One region of the Ensifer sp. YR511 genome, then DNA from elsewhere that is predicted to be linked to it. Evidence: predicted binding sites of a transcription regulator. Region 1 holds the regulator's gene; the other holds the start of a gene.

What was found. Region 1 encodes PhoB, which activates phosphate uptake and scavenging genes when phosphate is short. Its sites were predicted from a motif close to TGTCATNNANCTGTCAT; they were not measured.
Region 2: BLU15_RS10805 (alkaline phosphatase D family protein) is a predicted target of PhoB. The motif match lies at 4,969-4,985, and genes of this name have one in related genera.

The regions. Positions count from the first base shown of each region.
Region 1 is NZ_FNGR01000003.1:387,421-397,600, reverse strand. It holds gene pstC (phosphate ABC transporter permease subunit PstC) at 1-935, shown strand, start outside; gene pstA (phosphate ABC transporter permease PstA) at 932-2,254, shown strand; gene pstB (phosphate ABC transporter ATP-binding protein PstB) at 2,268-3,083, shown strand; gene phoU (phosphate signaling complex protein PhoU) at 3,134-3,847, shown strand; gene phoB (phosphate regulon transcriptional regulator PhoB) at 4,050-4,733, shown strand; gene BLU15_RS08995 (GcrA family cell cycle regulator) at 4,802-5,323, opposite strand; gene BLU15_RS08990 (aspartate aminotransferase family protein) at 5,745-6,944, shown strand; gene argF (ornithine carbamoyltransferase) at 7,049-7,966, shown strand; gene BLU15_RS08980 (Hsp33 family molecular chaperone) at 8,265-9,254, shown strand; gene apaG (Co2+/Mg2+ efflux protein ApaG) at 9,313-9,705, opposite strand; gene BLU15_RS39490 (hypothetical protein) at 9,704-9,877, shown strand; gene BLU15_RS08970 (O-succinylhomoserine sulfhydrylase) at 9,933-10,180, opposite strand, start outside.
Region 2 is NZ_FNGR01000004.1:271,370-281,549, reverse strand. It holds gene BLU15_RS10820 (hypothetical protein) at 1-561, shown strand, start outside; gene BLU15_RS10815 (GNAT family N-acetyltransferase) at 595-1,101, opposite strand; gene typA (translational GTPase TypA) at 1,310-3,136, opposite strand; gene BLU15_RS10805 (alkaline phosphatase D family protein) at 3,338-4,903, opposite strand; gene BLU15_RS10800 (amidase) at 5,167-6,477, shown strand; gene BLU15_RS39505 (hypothetical protein) at 6,448-6,618, opposite strand; gene BLU15_RS39500 (hypothetical protein) at 6,782-6,943, opposite strand; gene BLU15_RS10790 (hypothetical protein) at 7,185-7,688, shown strand; gene BLU15_RS10785 (PspA/IM30 family protein) at 7,836-8,981, shown strand; gene BLU15_RS10780 (OB-fold-containig protein) at 8,987-9,616, shown strand; gene BLU15_RS10775 (flotillin family protein) at 9,649-10,180, shown strand, end outside.

The sequences.
Region 1 (10,180 bases):
CCCGCAACCAGGTCGAGCGGGTCATTCTCGGCTCGCTGATCGTCGCGTCCTCCATCGCCATCCTGACGACGGTCGGCATCGTCGCCTCGATGCTGTCGGAAGCCGGACGCTTCTTCACCATGGTCTCGCCGTTCGAGTTCTTCTTCGGCACGGTATGGGATCCGCGGTTTGCCGCTGCCGGCAGCGGCGGCGCTTCGGGCCAGTTCGGCCTCATCCCGCTTCTTGCCGGCACGCTCTACATCGCCTTCGTCGCCATGCTGTTTGCGGTGCCGATCGGCCTCTTCGCGGCGATCTACATGGCGGAATATGCAAGCCCGCGCTTGCGTTCGACCGCAAAGCCGCTGCTCGAAGTGCTCGCCGGCATCCCGACCATCGTCTACGGTTTCTTTGCGCTGGTGACCGTTGGCCCGTTCCTGCGTGACATCTCCGCCCAGATGAACGGTCTCATGACCGGCAACTACCAGAACTTCATCCAGGCACAGAGCGTTCTGACGGCGGGCATCGTCATGGGCATCATGCTGATCCCATTCGTGTCGTCGCTGTCGGACGACATCATCACCCAGGTGCCGCGGGCACTTCGTGACGGCTCGCTCGGCCTTGGCGCCACCCGCTCGGAGACGGTCAAGAAGGTCATCCTTCCGGCAGCCCTCCCGGGCATCGTCGGCGCGCTGCTGCTCACCGCCTCGCGCGCCGTCGGCGAGACCATGATCGTGGTGCTGGCAGCCGGTGTGGCGGCCCGCATGCAGATCAATCCCTTCGAGCCGATGACGACGGTGACCGTTAAGATCGTCAACCAGCTGACAGGTGACCTCGAGTTCACCTCGCCGCAGACGCTGGTGGCCTTTGCACTGGGCATCACGCTCTTCGTCATCACGCTCGGCCTCAACATTTACGCGCTCTACATCGTGCGCAAATACCGGGAACAGTACGAATGACCGACATCGCTTCCCCGACCGTCCGGATCTCCGCCCGTCCCGCATCCGCCAAGCGCGATATCGGCATCAAGCGTCGCTATGCTGCCGAACGCCGGTTCCGCTTCTACGGCATGGCCGCGATCAGCACCGGTCTCTTCTTCCTGGCATTGCTGCTGTGGACCGTCTTTTCCAACGGCTACACCGCATTCCAGCAGACGACGATTACGCTGCCGATCGAATTCACCGAAAAGGTCATCGACCCCAAAGGCGAACGCGCGACCGACGGCAAGGTGCTGATGACCGCCAACTATCCGCTGTTGGTGCGCGACGCGCTCGTCAAGCAGCTCGGCATCGACGCCACCAAGCGGCCGCAGGTCAAGCAGGCGACCGACATGGTTTCCGCGAGCTCCCGCACGCTATTGCGCGACATGGTCGCCGCCGACCCGTCGATCATCGGCAAGACGGTTCCTGTCACGCTGCTGGCCGAGGCCAACATCGACTCCGCCTTCAAGGGCCAGATCGATCTCTCGGTCGATGAGGGCAAGCGCAAGGTCAAGGACCAGCAGGTGACCTGGATGAACGAGCTGGCGAGCGCCGGCATCCTGAAGAAGAGCTTCAACACCGGCATCTTCACCTTCGGCGCCTCCAGTCGTCCCGAAGCGGCAGGCGTCGGCGTCGCTGCCCTCGGCTCGCTCTACATGATGCTGATCGTGCTGGTGCTGTCGCTTCCGATCGGCGTCGCCGCCTCGATCTACCTCGAGGAGTTTGCGCCGAAGAACCGGCTGACCGACCTGATCGAGGTCAACATCAACAACCTCGCGGCCGTTCCGTCGATCGTCTACGGCCTCCTGGGTCTCGCCGTCTTCATCAACTTCGCCGGCATGCCGCGCTCGGCAGCCGTCGTCGGCGGCTTCGTGCTGACGTTGATGACCCTGCCGACGATCATCATCGCCACCCGTGCGGCGTTGAAGGCGGTCCCGCCGTCGATCCGCTCGGCGGCCCTCGGTCTCGGTGCGTCGAAGATGCAGACCATCTTCCACCACGTGCTGCCGCTGGCGATGCCGGGCATCCTGACCGGCACCATCATCGGTCTTGCCCACGCGCTTGGTGAAACCGCGCCGCTGCTCCTGATCGGCATGGTCGCCTTCGTCGTCGATTTTCCCGGTTCGCCGATGGAACCGTCGACGGCACTGCCGGTGCAGATCTACATGTGGGCCAATGAGGCGGAGCGCGCCTTCGTCGAGCGCACCTCCGGCGCAATCATCATTCTTCTCATCTTCCTGGTCGTCATGAACCTTGGAGCCATTCTGTTGCGACGTCGCTTTGAGCGCCGCTGGTAGTGAGGTAATTACTATGAACATCATGTCAGAAGCAGCAGTCGAGAAGGCTCTGGATCAGAAAATGAACACCGTGCCCTACAAGATGATCGGCAAGGATGTGTCGGTCTATTACGGCGAGAAGCGTGCGCTTTTCGACGTCAACCTCAACATCCGCGAGAACACGGTCACGGCGCTGATCGGTCCTTCGGGTTGCGGCAAGTCGACCTTCCTGCGCACGCTGAACCGCATGAACGACACGATCGAGAACTGCCGCGTCACCGGCAAGATCACGCTCGACGAGGACGACATCTACGACCCGACGATCGACGTCGTCGAACTGCGCGCCCGCGTCGGCATGGTCTTCCAGAAGCCGAACCCGTTCCCGAAGTCGATCTACGACAACGTCGCCTACGGCCCGCGGATTCACGGACTTGCCCGCACCAAGGCCGACTTTGACGAGGTGGTCGAGACCAGCCTGCAGAAGGCCGGTCTGTGGAACGAGGTAAAGGATCGTCTGCAGGAGCCCGGCACCGGCCTTTCCGGTGGTCAGCAGCAGCGTCTCTGCATCGCGCGTGCCGTCGCCGTCAGCCCGGAAGTCATCCTCATGGACGAGCCGTGCTCGGCTCTCGATCCGATCGCGACCGCCAAGGTCGAAGAGCTCATCCACGAGCTGCGCACGAACTTCACGATCGTCATCGTGACCCACTCGATGCAGCAGGCCGCCCGCGTTTCGCAGCGCACCGCCATGTTCCACCTCGGCAATCTCGTCGAGGAGAACGACACCGACAAGATGTTCACCAATCCGGATGACCAGCGCACCCAGGATTACATCATGGGCCGCTTCGGCTGAGGCCGCATAAGGCTGCAACAGTAACTGCAAAGCGCCCGTAAGGATCGACGATCATGTCCATGCATATCATGTCCGCCTATGACGAAGAACTGAAGTACCTGACGCGCCGCATCTCGGAGATGGGCGGCCTCGCCGAACAGATGGTCGCCGAGTCCGTTCGCGCGCTGGTCAACTCCGACCTGGCTCTCGCACAGAAGGTGATCTCGGACGACACCGTCCTCGACGACGCCGAGCGCCAGATCGGTGAGAAGGCGATCGTCACGATCGCCAAGCGTCAGCCGGTCGCCGCCGACCTGCGTGAGATCATGGGGTCGATCCGCATCGCCTCCGATCTGGAACGCGTCGGCGACCTTGGCAAGAACACCGCCAAGCGCGTGATCGCGGTCGCCGGCTCCGGCATTCCGCGCAAGCTCGCCCGTGGCCTCGAGCATCTGGCAGAGCTCGCTCTCGTCCAGCTCAAGGAAGTGCTCGACGTCTACGCCTCGCGCTCGCCGGAAAAGGCCAACAGCATCCGCGAGCGTGACGAGGAGATCGACGCGATCTACACCTCGCTGTTCCGCGAGCTCTTGACCTACATGATGGAAGATCCGCGCAACATCACGCCCTGCACGCATCTTCTGTTCTGCGCCAAGAACATCGAGCGCATCGGCGACCACGCGACCAATATCGCTGAGACGATCTATTACATGGCGACGGGTGCTCAGCCGGAAGGTGAGCGTCCGAAGGATGACACTACGTCGACGCTGGGCTCGGTCAACGACTGAGCGCCAAGCGCGCCGTAAGCATGCATGCCCTTTGAAATCTGATCCGGTCGCGGCTTCGGTCGCGGCCCCGAATTCCTGTATCTGAAGCATGCGGTTTTCGCCCCGCCTTTGAAAACGGCGGATGTGCTCCAGATTTAGAGTGTCTGAGCGCCGGCCGGGCCGATGAGCCCAAAGGCCGCCCGCGGTAAGGAGACGTTACCTGATGTTGCCAAAAATCGCCGTAGTCGAAGACGAAGAGGCGCTGAGCGTTCTGCTGCGTTACAATCTGGAAGCCGAGGGCTTCGACGTCGATACGATCCTGCGGGGCGACGAGGCGGAGATCCGGCTTCAGGAGCGGCTGCCCGACCTGCTTATCCTCGACTGGATGCTGCCCGGTGTTTCCGGCATTGAACTTTGCCGTCGGCTGCGCCAGCGTCCGGAGACCGAACGTCTGCCGATCATCATGCTGACGGCGCGCGGCGAGGAAAGCGAGCGCGTCCGGGGTCTGGCGACGGGTGCCGACGACTACGTGGTCAAGCCCTTCTCGACGCCGGAGCTGATGGCGCGCGTCAAGGCGATGCTGCGCCGGGCAAAGCCCGAGGTGCTGTCGACGCTGCTTCGCTGCGGCGACATCGAACTCGACCGCGAGACCCACCGCGTTCATCGCCGCAGCCGCGAAGTGCGCCTCGGCCCCACCGAGTTCCGTCTTCTGGAGTTCCTCATGTCCTCGCCGGGCCGCGTCTTCTCTCGCTCGCAGCTTCTGGATGGCGTCTGGGGGCATGACATCTATGTCGACGAGCGCACCGTCGACGTGCATGTCGGTCGTCTGCGCAAGGCTCTGAACTTCTCGAACATGCCCGACGTCATCCGCACCGTTCGCGGCGCCGGCTATTCGCTCGAAAGCTGAGCGGTCTGAAAGTCGCCAAGAAAAAAAGGGGCCGATCGGCCCCTTTTTTATTGATGCCGTCCAGCTTCTCAGCGGGCCCTGCGGCGCTCCCCCGACGGCTGGTAGGCCAGCCGCGCATGGAAGGTGCAGTAAGGCGAGGCTTCCGGGGAATCGTTGCCGCAGAAGTGAAACTCTTCCTTCAGCGGGTCGCCGATCGGCCACTTGCAGGTGCGCTCGGTGAGCTGGGTCAGCTCGAGGCGGCGCGACATCGGCACGACAACGTCGGTGCGGGTGCTGAAATCCTGCTCGGCAACGAGATCGACTTCGATTTCTTCCTTGAGAACGACAGCGCCGGCCGCGCGTGCAACCGGGCGGGTCGAAACGCGCGAAGCGTAGTTCGGTGCGCGCGGTGCCGAAGTCGGGCGCTTCGGACGGGCTGCTGTCGTGGTGCTGCCGCCGGCCTTGGCGCGACCTGGCAGGCTCAGGCGGTGAACCTTGCCGATGACAGCGTTACGGCTGACGCCGCCGAGCTGCGCCGCGATCTGGCTTGCGCTCAGGCCCTCGGACCAAAGCTTCTTCAGTTTCTCCACCCGCTCGTCAGTCCAGTTCATTTCTGCACTCTCCGTTCTCAGCGTTGGGGATGGCAGAATCCCTCACCGCACCCCGGCTAAACCCCGGGGTTGCAAACGCGATAACTCTTTTGGTGACTAGGTCCGCCGCATGCGTCTAGTAATTGAATGTTAACGTACTGACCGCTGGACTCTGTGGCAAGAGTCCCGGGAATCAGGCCGAATCGATTTCGTAGTTTTCCCCAACTTGCTCGGCCAGCGTTGCATTTTTGCAAGCCCTCCCGGACGATTTTTCTGCTGCCAGGAATCGACCCTTCATGTTGCGCTGCAAGGCTTGGTTTTGTTGACATTGCAGCGCGAAATGGGAATAGTGCCTGCGCCGCCGAAAGGCGGCATTTTTGATTTTTATCGGCCCGCGTGAGGCGCGGGATCGATGTCGATCTGGAGTGAAGGAGAGCCTCGCATGACTGCAACCACGCCGCTTTACGATACCTACATGCGCGCGCCGTTGCGTTTCGAGCGAGGAGAGGGCGCCTGGCTGATCGCTGAAGACGGCACGCGTTATCTCGATTTCGGTGCCGGCGTTGCCGTGAACTCGCTCGGCCACGCGCACCCGCACCTGGTCGAGGCGCTGAAGGCGCAGGCCGACAAGGTCTGGCACCTGTCCAACCTTTATGAAATTGCGGGCCAGGAAAGCCTCGGCCGCCGGCTGACGGCAGTGACCTTTGCCGACAAGGTCTTCTTCACCAATTCGGGCGCGGAAGCGCTGGAATGCGCCATCAAGACGGCACGGCGTTACCACTTCTCCAAGGGCCACCCGGAGAAGTTCCACGTCATCACCTTCGAAGGCGCCTTCCACGGCCGCACGATCGCGACGATCGCCGCCGGTGGTCAGCAGAAATACATCGAAGGTTTCGGGCCGAAGGCGCCGGGCTTCTACCAGGTTCCGTTCGGCGACATCGCCGCGGTCAAGAATGCGATCACCGAGGAAACCGCAGCGATCCTGATCGAGCCGATCCAGGGCGAGGGCGGCATCCGTCCGGCGACCAAGGAATTCATGCAGGAACTGCGCGCGCTTTGCGACGAGTTCGGCCTGCTCTTGATCCTCGACGAGGTCCAGACCGGCGTCGGCCGTACCGGCAAGCTGTTTGCCCATGAATGGGCGGATATCCGTCCGGATATCATGGCGGTCGCCAAGGGTATCGGCGGTGGCTTCCCGTTCGGCGCCTGCCTCGCGACTGAGGAAGCCGCATCTGGTATGGTGGCGGGCACGCATGGCTCCACATATGGCGGCAACCCGCTGGCCATGGCCGTCGGCAACGCCGTGCTCGACGTCGTTCTGGCCGACGGATTCCTGACGCATGTGCGCGATGTCGCGCTGGTCTTCCGCCAGGGCCTTGCGTCGCTCAAGGACCGTTTCCCTGATGTCATCGAGGACATCCGCGGCGACGGTTTGATGCTGGGCATCAAGGTGAAGGGCCCTTCGGCCGATCTGCTGAAGGAAATCCGCGCCGAAAAGCTCCTGGCCGTGCCGGCGGGCGAAAATGTGCTGCGTCTGCTGCCGCCGCTGACCGTGACGGCGGAAGAGGCGCGCGAGGGGCTCGCACGTATCGAACGCGCCGCCGAGGCGGTTCGCAAGGCAAGCGGCAACGCCGCGGCCTGAAGGTAGCGACCCAGGGACGACTAAGGCGTTAGAATGACCTTCGTGCGGGCACGTGGATAGCGTGCCGCACCAGGGACCGATTTTTCAGACAGGAACCGAGTACGATGGCAGGCACCAGACATTTTCTCGATCTTTCGGCCATGACGGCCGCCGACCTCCGGACGATCATCGACGATGCGCGCGTCCGAAAGGCGGCGACCAAGGCCGGAACTGCCGAGAAGCCGCTCGCCGGCAAGATGCTGGCGATGATCTTCGAAAAGCCCTCCACCCGCACCCGCGTTTCCTTCGATGTCGGCATGCGCCAGCTCGGCGGCGAAACCCTGTTTCTGTCGGGCACCGAAATGCAGCTCGGCCGCGCCGAGACGATCGGCGACACGGCCAAGGTGCTCTCGCGTTACGTCGACGCCATCATGATCCGCACCACCGACCATCGCCGCCTTCTGGAACTGGCCGAGCATGCGACGGTCCCGGTCATCAACGGCCTGACCGACGATACGCACCCCTGCCAGATCATGGCCGATATCCTGACCTTCGAGGAGCATCGCGGTCCGGTAAAGGGCAAGACGATTGCCTGGACCGGCGACGGCAATAACGTGCTGCATTCGCTGATCGAAGGTTCTGCCCGCTTCGGATACCGCATGAACATGGCCGTGCCGCTCGGTTCCGAGCCGCAGGACAAGTTCCTGAACTGGGCGCGCAACAATGGCGGCGAGGTCCTTTTGTGTCATGACGCCGAACAGGCCGTCGCCGACGCCAATTGCGTCGTGACCGACACCTGGATCTCGATGAACCAGGAACATCGCGCCCGCGGGCACAACGTCTTCCAGCCCTACCAGGTCAATGAAGCGCTGATGAAGCGTGCGGCCTCCGATGCGCTGTTCATGCACTGCCTGCCGGCGCACCGCGGCGAAGAGGTCACCGACGAGGTCATCGACGGCCCGCAGTCGGTGGTCTTCGACGAGGCGGAAAACCGGCTGCACGCACAGAAGTCGGTCATTGCCTGGTGCATGGGGCTCGTCTGAGCCGGCTGCCCGGTCGCGCGCGACGGCGAAGAGGCTTCAGTGCGCTCCGCCGAGCGTGCGCCATATAGGGGCGTGTTCACCGCACTTGACATTGTCCACGTGCGACACGATTTAGGCGGCATACGGGCGCTCCTGAAAGTAGTGAGCGCGCAACCGTCGAGGTGGTGCGTTGCTATGGCGGCGGCACATACCTGGTGGACAATCCGTTTATCGCGGGATCAACTGAGACAGCGAGCACGTTGCGCGGGGATAGCAATATCTCTGGTGCAGCTTGGTGGCTGAAGGCAAGGAGCAAGACATGACTGACATGACGCCAGGGCTTGGTGAGTTCGACTTTGCCGGTGACGATCACGTCGTGCCTTTCCAGGTGGAAGGCCTCGACGTGCGCGGCCGCGCCGTGCAGCTCGGCCCCATGCTGGACGCAATCCTCGAGCGCCACAACTATCCGCTTCCGGTCGCGCGTCTGGTTGCTGAAACCGTTGTACTCACCGTGTTGCTCGGGACCTCGCTGAAGTTTGAAGGCAAGCTGATCGTCCAGACTCAGGGCGATGGCCCTGTCGATCTGGTGGTCGCTGATTTCTCGACGCCGGATCGCGTGCGCGCCTATGCCCGCTACGATCAGGAAGCGCTTGCCGCTGCCGAAAAGGACGGCCGGACCCTTTCGCACGAGCTGCTCGGAAAGGGCGTGCTCGCCTTCACCATCGACCAGGGCGCCCATACCCAGCGTTACCAGGGGATCGTTGCGCTCGACGGAGCGACGCTGGAAGAAATCGCCGGCGTCTATTTCCGACAGTCGGAGCAGATCCCGACCAAGGTGCGCCTTGGCGTGGCCGAGCTTCTCGATCGCGACGAAAACGGCAAGCCGCGCCATCGCTGGCGCGCCGGCGGCATGGTCGCCCAGTTCCTGCCGGAAGCGCCGGAACGCATGCGCCAGCCCGACCTTTCCGGCGGTGATGGTGATGATGGTGAAAGCGCGTTCGGTGACGACGATCTCTGGGCCGAAGCCAAGGTGATGGTCGAAACGATCGACATGGACGAGTTGACCGATCCGATGGTCGGAACCGAGCGGCTGCTCTATCGCCTGTTCCACGAGCGCGGCGTCCGCGTCTACGAACCGCAGGCGGTCTACGACCGCTGCAGCTGCTCGCGCGAGAAGCTTCAGTCGGTGTTGTCCAACCTGAGCACGGACGACCTCGAAAGCACCATCGACGATGGCGAAGTCAAGGTGACCTGCGAGTTCTGCTCGACGACCTATCGCTTCGAAGCAAGCGAGGTGCGCCCGCAGTAGCGGGCGCTTCCGGCCGACTGGCCGCGATTTAGAGCGACGCTAGTCCGAAGGACGCGCTTCAGTTCAGGGTGCGCACGAGCCCGGGTGAATCGAGCGAGAAGGCGGGGATGGCAACGTTGAAGGTCTCTCCGCCTTCCGATTCCATGCTGTAGTGGCCGAACATGACGCCTGAGGGCGTATCCAGAGGGCATCCGGACGAATACTCATAGGTATCGCCGGGATTGAGCAGCGGCTGCTCGCCGATGACGCCCGGACCGCTGACCTCGTCGACTTGCCCGTTCTCATCGGTAATGTGCCAGTAGCGCGTCATCAACCGCACGGACGCGTCCGAGTGGTTTGAGATGACGATGCGATAGCCCCAGACATAGCGGCCGTCATCGGGATCCGACTGCTCTTCGAGATAGTACGGCTCCACCGTAACTTCTATGTCGCGGGTCAAAGCGCGATACATGGGCATCACCTTGCTTCAGGTCTTTCAGGGTATTCTACAGCAAGATGGTTTCGTCAAGAATAACGGCAAGATTGTGCGATCCCATGATGGGACGGATGGCCGTGCTGACGCGATCGAGCGGGTGAAACGTGCCTGGCACCTTGGCGCCGCGCCGCCGGAAACCATCTCGTGATGGCCGGCAAGCGGCGTCGGCCGCCGTTGATCACGGCGGCCGTGTCTTCGTAAAATCAGGACTTCACGGCCTTCAGCGCGCGGGCGAAATCTTCCACCACATCGTCGCTGTCCTCGATGCCGGCCGAGAAGCGCACGGTTCCAGCGGAAATGCCGAGCTCTTCGCGGGCCTCGTCGGTCAGGTTCTTGTGCGTGGTCGTTCCCGGATGGGTGATCAGGCTCTTGCTGTCGCCGAGGTTGTTGGAGATGCGCACGATCTCCAGCGCATTCTGCAGCGCGAAGGCTGCATCCTTGCCGCCCTTCA
Region 2 (10,180 bases), on a different contig from region 1:
TCCGCCGGCCCCGTCTTGGCCAATGAGAGCGTCTATACCGACATCGGCCGCGACAAGTGCAAGACGATCGCCGAAGAAGAGGGCATGTACGCGTTGATGACCTGCCCCGGACATGCGGACTATCCCGTTCGCTTCAAGGAAGCCGACATCCGCCAGAGTGTCTCGTTCGGTCACCTGAACCAGCGCTATGCCGACGACGCTTTCGAGAGTTTCATTCCATTCAACCACGCCGGCACGACCGTGGAGTGGCGGGTTGCCAAGGATGGCAAGGCCGTAGCGACGATCCTGCGCTGGTTCATCGAGAACACGGACGCGTCCGGCGCTTCGGTTCCTGCACTTCAGGGGCAGGTGCTCGTCATTTCCAAGGTGGCCGAGAAGGATGACGGCAAGGGCTGCGTCGCCGGCTATGTCGATGCGCTTGCCAATCCCGATACGAATGCATTCGCCCGCAAGATCGCCGACGAGGTGGCACCGACCTTCCGCTGCGGCGTCGACAAGCCCGCCTATCACGGCACGCGGGGCGACAAGGCGGCCGATCCCAACAACGAACTGCCTGAGTAAGTCTTTGATTTCAGTGTCGCGGAGGCGTCGGGCCTAGTTCCAGGCGAAGCCGACCTTCTTCAGGTGCTTGTCGCCGAAATCTTCCATGCCTTCGGCGATATCGGTGCCGCCGGCACCCTGGAAGAACTGGTAGGCATGCTCGCTGTCTTCGAGGCACCAGACGACGAGGCCACGACAGCCGAGCGAACGCAGCAGGCTCTTGGCCTCGCCGAAGAGAATGCGCCCGAGGCCGATGCCCTGGTATTCCGGCCTCAGGTAGATCTCGTAGATCTCGCCTTCCTGCGGCAGGGCCTTGGCGCGGCTGAGGCCGAGCGTTGCATAGCCGGCGATGGTTCCGGCGACGTCGACGACGAGCAGCGTGGCAGGACCGCGGGTCGCCTTGCGCCACCAGGTCTCGTCACGGCGATTGACCATCTGAACGAGCGGACGATGGGGAATGAGACCGCCATAGGTCTGCAGCCACGAAACGCGGTGCACATCGGCAATTGCCGACGCTTCCTGCGGCTCTCCGGGCCGAATCTCTATCGAAACAGTCTTCATGACTCGCGACTCTAAACACACACAAGGCGAACAGGAATCCCGCCCGGTTGCCAGCCTGCGTTAACCCACAGGCAACTTTAACGGCACCCAATGGAAGGTTAACGCCTTTTTAACTTTATCCGCAAGTCGCCCATCGGTGGCACACACAGCAAAAAACCCCGGATCGCTCCGGGGTTTTTCTGAAAGTCGTAGGATCGATCAGGATCGATCAGGCAGCGCCAGCCGTGCGGGCCTTTTCGAAGCGCTTGCGATCGTTCGGGTCGAGGTGCAGCTTGCGCAGACGGATCGACTTCGGCGTCACTTCGACCAGCTCGTCGTCCTGGATCCAGGAGAGCGCGCGCTCGAGCGTCATGCGGATCGGCGGCGTCAGGCGAACAGCTTCGTCCTTGCCGGCAGCGCGCATGTTGGTGAGTTTCTTGCCCTTGAGCACGTTCACTTCGAGATCGTTGTCGCGGGTGTGGATGCCGATGATCATGCCGGCATAGACCTTCTCGCCGGCGTCGATGATCATCGGGCCGCGGTCTTCCAGGTTGAACATCGCGTAGGCAACCGATTCACCGGCGTCGTTCGAAAGCAGAACGCCGTTGACGCGACCACCGATCTCGCCCTTGTAGGGCTGGTAGGCGTGGAACAGGCGGTTCATGATCGCCGTGCCGCGGGTGTCGGTCAAAAGTTCCGACTGGTAGCCGATGAGGCCGCGGGTCGGAGCGAAGAACACCAGACGGACGCGATTGCCGCCAGACGGACGCAGTTCGACCATCTCGGCCTTGCGCTCGGACATCTTCTGCACGACGACGCCCGAATGCTCTTCGTCGACGTCGATCACGACTTCTTCGATCGGCTCGAGCATCTGGCCGTTGTCATCCTTGTGCATGACGACGCGCGGACGCGAAACGGCAAGCTCGAAGCCTTCACGACGCATGGTTTCGATGAGAACCGCAAGCTGCAGTTCGCCGCGGCCCGATACGAAGAAGGAGTCCTTTTCCGAGGATTCTTCGATCTTCAGCGCAACGTTGCCTTCGGCTTCCTTGAACAGGCGGTCGCGGATGACGCGGCTCGTGACCTTGTCGCCTTCGGTGCCGGCAAGCGGGCTGTCGTTGACGATGAAGGACATGGTGACGGTCGGCGGGTCGATCGGCTGCGCGGTCAGCGCTTCGGCGACCGACGGATCGCAGAAGGTGTCGGCGACGGTGCCCTTGGTAAGGCCGGCGATCGCAACGATGTCGCCTGCCTGCGCTTCTTCGATCGGCTGACGCTCGATGCCGCGGAAGGCGAGGATCTTCGAGATACGGCCGGTTTCAAGCAGCTTGCCATCCTGGCCGAGAACCTTAACGGCCTGGTTCGGCTTGACGGTGCCCGAGTGAACGCGACCGGTGATGATGCGGCCGAGGAAGGGGTTGGCTTCGAGGATCGTGCCGATCATACGGAACGGGCCTTCGGCAACCGTCGGCTCCGGCACGTGCTGCAGCACCAGGTCGAGCAGCGGCGCCATGCCCTGGTCCTTCGGACCTTCCGGGTTGACGTTCATCCAGCCATCGCGGCCCGAACCGTAGAGGATCGGGAAGTCGAGCTGCTCGTCAGAGGCGTCGAGGTTGGCGAAGAGGTCGAAGACTTCGTTGATGACTTCTTCGTGGCGGCCGTCCGGACGGTCGATCTTGTTGATCGCGACGATCGGCTTCAAGCCGACCTTCAGCGCCTTGCCGACGACGAACTTCGTCTGCGGCATCGGGCCTTCGGAAGCGTCGACGAGAACGATGGCACCGTCCACCATCGACAGGATGCGCTCGACTTCACCGCCGAAGTCGGCGTGGCCAGGGGTGTCGACGATGTTGATGCGCACGCCCTTCCACTCGACCGAAGTCGCCTTGGCGAGGATGGTGATGCCGCGTTCTTTTTCGATGTCGTTGGAGTCCATGACGCGTTCGGCAACGCGCTGGTTTTCGCGGAACGAGCCCGACTGCTTCAGGAGCTCGTCAACAAGGGTCGTTTTCCCATGGTCGACGTGCGCGATAATCGCGATGTTACGAATGCTCATTTTTCGTCTCGGAAGGTTCAGGGCAAGCCCCGATGGGCCACGCCGCTTTTTCAATGGTCGCGCTCATACAGGTTTTTTTGCGATTGCGAAAGGGGGGCGCGCGCATGAGCGTCGTGTTCAAATGCCGGTAGGCCATGGGTTTGCACTCGTCAGGGGTCTCACGAACGCCGTTTGCAAAGCTGTTGGCCGCGACCGAATTCCTCATGCAATTGCGGCCGGATCGAGCGTCACGCGCCAGAGTTCCTGGTCCTGCCGGTCCATCAGCCGCACCGTCATCTGCTGCGTCTGGCCGTTGATATCGACGATGCCGAAAAACTGCAGACCAGCCGATGGCGGCAGGTTCTGGTCGATGCCGCCGCCGGATGCCTTGATGAAACGAACCTCCGGCCCGAAGGTCATGTCGAGCTCCTTCGGCCCATAGGTGCCGGAATGCAGTGGACCGGACACGAACTCCCAGAACGGCGTGAAATCCCTGAATGCGCCGCGCCCCGGATCGTAGTGATGCGCGGCGGTGTAGTGCACGTCCGCCGTCAGCCAGACGAGGTTGTCGATGCCGTTGTCGCGGACGAAGCGCAGGAGATCGGCAAATTCGCGTTCGCGCCCCGCGGGCGGGCCGTTGTCGCCATTGGCGATCGCGTCCGAACCGCGCCGGTTGGTGTAATCGTCCCAGACGACGAGACCGATCGGCATGTCGCAGGCGATCACCTTCCAGGTGGCCCGCGAGGCAGCAAGTTCGCGCTTAAGCCAGTCGACCTGCCGCCAGCCGAACAGGGAGCCGCCGCCGTCTTCTCCCTGGTTGGCGCCGCGATAGGATCTGAGGTCAACGAAGAACACGTCGAGCAACGGACCATAGCCGATCTTGCGGAAGACGCGGCCGGGCTGCGTTGCCGGCATGCGGATCGGCGTCATCTCGTGGAACGCCCGCGCCGCCCGCTCCGCATAGACGGCAACATCCTTTTCCGGATAGCGCGCGTCGTCGCGCAGGTCGGTCGAGGCCGACCAGTTGTTCAGCACCTCGTGGTCGTCCCATTGATAGAATGTGGGGCACACGGCGTTGAGTTGCCGCACGTGGTCGTCGAGCAGATTGTATTTCCACTGGCCGCGATACTCTTCCAGCGTGCGAGCGACGTCGCGCTTCTCGTGCGTCACCACCCGGTTCTTCCAGACACCGCCATCACGTAGCGCTATCTCGTCGGGGATCGGGTTATCGGCATAGATCGTGTCACCGGAATGAATGAAGAAGTCCGGCTCGTGCTGGCGCATGGTCGAATAGGTCTTCATGCCGACATCATCAATGCCCCAGCCCTGCCCGGCCGTGTCGCCGGACCAGACGAAGCGGATCGAGCGCTTGCGCAAGGGGGCGGTGCGAAACCGGCCGGTGACCGGCGCGGAGACGCGGTTGACGTCGTAGAGATCCGTGGCGGTGAAGCGGTAGAAGATATCCTGGTCCGGCAGCAGCCCGTCGAGCGAACATTTGATCGCGCAATCCGTCTGCGGCGTCGCCGTCAGATCGGAAAGGCGAAGGGGGTTAGAGAAGCTCTCGGTGGTCGAGTATTCGACCGACACCTTCGACGGGCGATCCACCCGTGTCCAGATCATGCCGGAGGACGTATCGACATCGCCCGATTGCACGCCGTGAATGAATTCCGGCCGGCCGTAGCCGCGTGCATAAAAGGGTGTCGCAAGACCGGATGAGGCCACGAAGCCCGCGGCACCGGCGGAAAGCAGGAAAGAACGCCTCGAAAGCGTCTTGAGGATATCGGCCAAACAGACCTCCGATTCGGCAGCGCCACCGCGCGTGCCGGACCTTTGGTCATCTGGGTGTCAGCGACGTAACAGGCGCATGAAACTATTTGAACGGTTTGGCGACAGTTCGGTGAAGGCCGGAGCTGGCCGCGGCGACAATGGGACGATGGCAAACTCCGCCAATGCTGTTATCAAAGGCGATCAGCGTTGGCCCTGGTGAATCCGGGCAACGAACCCGCCTCCTGCCTCCGTTCGGTGGCCTCACAAATCGACAGGTGATCATCGTGTCCCATGCCGCCAACGTCTCCGTCCGCGACCGCCTGGAACAGATCCTGAGCCGGCTCAACAATCGTCGGCACGAGCAAAAGGCTTTTGTCCGGCTCTACGAAGAGCGCGCGCGGAGCGAGGCAGACGCGGCCGACCGCCGCCGGCAGGCGGGGGACAGCCTTGGGCCGCTCGACGGCAAGATCGTTTCAATCAAGGACCTGTTGGATATCGCCGGCGAACCGACGCTTGCCGGCTCCATCATCCGGCGCGACGCGCCGCCGGCCCAAAAAGACGCGCTCGTTGTCCAGCGGCTGCGTGCTGCCGGTGCGGTCATTATCGGCAAGACGCATATGACCGAATTCGCGTTTACGGCCGTCGGCCTCAATCCGCACTACCCGGTACCCGGCAACGCCACCGACGAAAGCCTGATCCCCGGCGGTTCGTCCTCGGGCGCTGGCGTGTCGGCGGCAGAAGGCACCTGCGACATTGCCATCGGTTCAGATACCGGTGGCTCGATCCGCATCCCCGCGGCGCTGAACGGCATCGTCGGCTTCAAGCCGACAGCCAGCCGCATCCCGCTCGATGGCGCCTTTCCGCTCTCGCCGGTTCTGGATTCGCTCGGGCCGCTCGCCCGGACCGTTGCCGATTGTGCGGCGACCGATGCTGTGATGGCCGGCGAGCAGCCAAGGCCGCTTGTCGCCCGTCCTGTCGCAGATCTTCGTATCGGCATCCCCCGTGGCAGGCTGTTTGAAGACCTCTCCCCCGAAGTCGCCGACGCCTTTGCGGCAAGCCTCGACCGACTGGCCAAAGCGGGTGCCAAGATCGTCGACTGCACCATCGATGACTTGATCGAGAAGCTCGGCCAAGCGACGCGGATCGGCTCGATTGCGGGCCTGGAGGCAAGCCGTATCCACGCCGGATGGCTGGGTGATGCGGCCGTCCCAGTCGACGAAAGGGTCAAGTTCTCGCTTCGCCGCCGCCTTTTGGTGCCCGACGCGACGATCTCGGCCCTGCTGCAAACCCGGCATGCGCTCGCTGCCGCCATGGACGAGCGGCTCTCGCCCTACGATCTCATCGCACTGCCGACGACGCCGATTGCGGCCGTGTCCATCGCAAGCGTCGACACCGACGCGGCGGAATACGACCGCGTGGAGAGCCTGCTGCTGCGCAACTGCCAGGTCGCCAACCAGTTCGATCTCACCGCTATCACCCTGCCGATGCCGGGCCTTGTGCGGCCGGCCGGACTGATGCTGGTTGGGAGAAACGGAACCGATGCGACCGTACTGGCGTCAGCCCTTTCAGCCGAAGCGCTGCTTCAGCAAGCTTGAACGGCGCGCCCGATGGTCATCGAATGAAACACCGGCCTGCAAGCAGGCCGGTTCGGCAGTCGTCGTCGCCCGAAGGATCAGCCAGACCGGTACGCCGATAATCAGCAGCGCTATGACCGTATGCCAGATAGAAAATGTCATGCTTGTGCGCCTCCCCTAGCGCAAGCGATACGTGGCCGCGAACTCTCCCGACATCCGACGCGTCGCCGATTGGAACCCGGTCAGAACAGGACATCCCTGATTCGATTCGCAACCGATGGCGGATTACGTTCGAAAAATAGTTCGTGGAGGAGACGCGCTCCGCTCAATGCATCGTTTCGCCGGAGATCTCGTCACGGAGGATGCGGAAGGCATCTTCAAGCGCGGCGACCAAGACATCGGTCAGTTCGTCGCCGTCATTGTTCGCGAGATAGAGGGCAACCATCTTGTCGGATGGGTCGCGGTAATGCTCGATATCGTTTGACATATCATTGTCCTTCATTCGCCGTGTCACATCCCGGCCATTGAGGTGACTATAGGCGAAGGGACTTGCGTAAAGCTGGATGCATGACATCAGGCGAAGGGCACAGCACGCAGCGTCGCGTTATTCTCCATGCGCTCCCTAACGGGGTCGACCGACAAAGGATAGAGGATAGCGACCTATTTCGCTCGCGCCGGGCGCACGAGCACGCTAGAGCATGTCGCCGACGAACGACGCGGGAATGAGCATGTCGAAGAAAACCAAGAGCGACGAAACCGCGGACGTGCAGCGCCTGAAACTCGATTTTCCCGACATCCATGCGGATCTGATCGCCGGCCGCATCCCGTCGCTGCGCAAGGCGCTTATCGCGGCAGGGCTTAAGGACGAGCGCACGCGCCTCGACAAGCTCAAGAATTCCTGGACCAAGGCAAGCCCCACCGAGCGTGAAACGTTCCTCAAGTGGCTGAGCAGCAATGGCGGCCCGGACGGGCTTGCCCCACACGCTCATATCGATCCGCCGCTCGCAGCGCCCCCCGCGATTGCCAGCGGTCGCTACCTGCTCCCCGAAACGATCGCCGAAATCCGCACGATCATGAATCGCCGCCGGATGCGGGCGAACGACATCATGGCCGAGATGGGATTTGCCGGCGACGACCTGTCCCTCACCCGCGCCCTGTCCAAGGGCGCAAGCCTGCGGCTCTCGGTGATTGCCGCGCTGGAAACCTGGTTGCGCAACAACGCGGCGGAGTGAACCCGCCGGACATCGTCCGCTTTCAACGCGCCCCTCTTCCGCCCGCTGCAACCCGCATTGCCGGCGCGCGACCGTTGCGCGCGTTCAGCAGAAGAAAATTGCAACTTAAACCTGAGCCAATCCTTGAAAGCACGAAAGTGGTGCTTTATGTTATTGCTCATGGCTCAGGGCAACCACACGTCGATCTTGTACTACGATCTCGCGCCGGACGCGGAGGCCAGACGTGCGCTGGAAGAAACCTTCGTTGCCTACGGCGACATGCTGGCGATGCTCGATGAACTCGCCGGCGAAAAGGCGGGCGCCAATCTCGTAACGTTGCATGAACTTGCCTACGAAACGGTCCGGGAGCGCACCGGGCTTCCGGCGCGCATGGTCACGCTTGGACTGCGTGACTTCGCGGCAAACCGCGGACAGCAGGCCAATGCCGAAAGGCTGCCGCTGGACGACAAGCTTTTCGCAATCAAGGGACCGTCGGATCTGACCGTCGCCACCGTGCGTGGTCGCGTCGCGATCCCATACGACGTCGCCGGCTATTCGCCGGGCACTCTGAATATCTTCGCCGCCCAGCTCGTTGCACAGAAAGGCGGCTATCAGATCCACATTGGCGTCACCACGCATTCCGACCGAACGGAGAAGAAAATGATGACGAATGAAGGCATCCTATCCCGTATGGGCCGCTTGATCGCCGGTCTCGCCAATGCCGCCGTCGACAAGGCGGAAGGCAGCAACAAGATCGTGATCGTCGAACAGGCGCTCCGCGAAATCGACGCGGCCGCCGAAGAGGCCCGGGTCGATATCGGCCAGGCACGCGCCGAGGAGTATCGCATCCTCAGCCGCCGCGACGAAATCGGGGCCGATCTCGAAAAGCTGGACGAAAAGATCAGCACCGCCATCTCTGCCGCCCGGGAAGACCTTGCCAAGGCCGGCGTCGCCCGCCAGATCGACCTGGAATCGCAGCTGGCCGCGCTGGACAAGGCGCTCGCCGGCGCCCGCACCGATCTCGAAGAGGGCCAGCAGGCGCTGCAGGCGGTGCTTGCCACCCGCCGCGAGGCCGAGGCGCGGCTCGCCGATCTCAAGCGCAGCATCGCCCAGTTCCCCGAGAGCAAGGTTTCGGGCCTGGCGAAGCCCAGCCCGGTGGACGGTGCCGCCCGCGCCGCTGCCGCCGTCTCCCGCGCCACGGGCGTACCGGGCGGAGAACACGGCAACAGCGCCGAGCTGGACGAACTCGACCGCCTGCATCGCGATCGGGCGATCGAGGCGAGACTGGCCGCACTCAAGGCAAAGCAGCACTGACGCCGATGCTGTTCTTCCTCGCCCCGGAATCCCTACCCTTCGCGGTTGCGGCGGTGATGTTGGCCGCCTTCACCGGCATCGAGCTCCTCTGCCTGCTGCTCGGCTTCTCACTGGGCGAGGCGATCGACAAGGCCTGGCTGGACGACCACAGCGCATTGGGCGGGCTGATGTCCTGGTTCAATGTCGGCGGCGTACCGCTGCTCGTGCTGCTGATGCTTTTCCTCGGCCTCTTCGCGATGATCGGTTTTGTCATCCAGGCGGTGGCCGGGGCCCTGTGGGCGCCGCTGCCTGCCCTTGTCGCGGCGCTACCGGCACTCGCCGTCTCGCTGCCCGCAGTTCGGATGTCGACCCGATGGGTGGCAAAGATCGTGCCGCGTGACGAAAGCTATGCCGTCGATCTCGGCGATTTCGTCGGCCGCAGCGGCGAAGTCACCGTCGGCCCACTGGACCAGGGCCTGCCGGGACGCATCCGCCTCAAGGATCGCCACGGCAACTGGCATGTGCTGCGCGCGCGCGCCGCCCGCAACGAGCAACCGATCGCCATCGGCGCGCAGGTGCTCGTCGTCGACCGCGTTTCCAACATTTTCATTGCGATATCGGCGCCGGCAGAGCTGCTGACGCCGCCCAATCCTTAAAATTCCACGTCTTAAAGTCTCACGGAGCAACCATGTTTTATGAACTCTTGGTGCCGGCCGGCATCGGCATCGTCCTGATCCTCGGCATCGGCTTTGTTCTTGCATCGCTCTATACCCGCTCGAGCCGCGACGAAGCCTATGTGCGCACGGGCCTTGGCGGCCAGAAGGTGGTCCTCGACGGCGGCTCCATCGTGCTGCCGATCTTCCACTCGATCGCCCGCGTCAACCTGAAGACGCTGCGCCTTGAAGTCCGTCGTGGCGAAGGCGACGCGCTGATCACCAAGGACCGCATGCGCGTCGATATCGGCGCGGAATTCTATGTGCGCGTGAAGCCCGACGCTTCCTCGATCGCGCTTGCAGCCCAGACACTCGGCGACCGTACCAACGATGCCGAACAGCTGCGCGTGCTGATCGAGGCCAAGTTCGTAGACGGTCTGCGCTCGGTCGCCGCCACCATGAGCCTCGACGCGCTGCAGGAACAGCGCATGGATTTCGTCAAGGCGGTGCAGGAAGCGGTCGGCGCCGACCTGCAGTCGAACGGTCTCGAACTCGAATCCGTTTCGC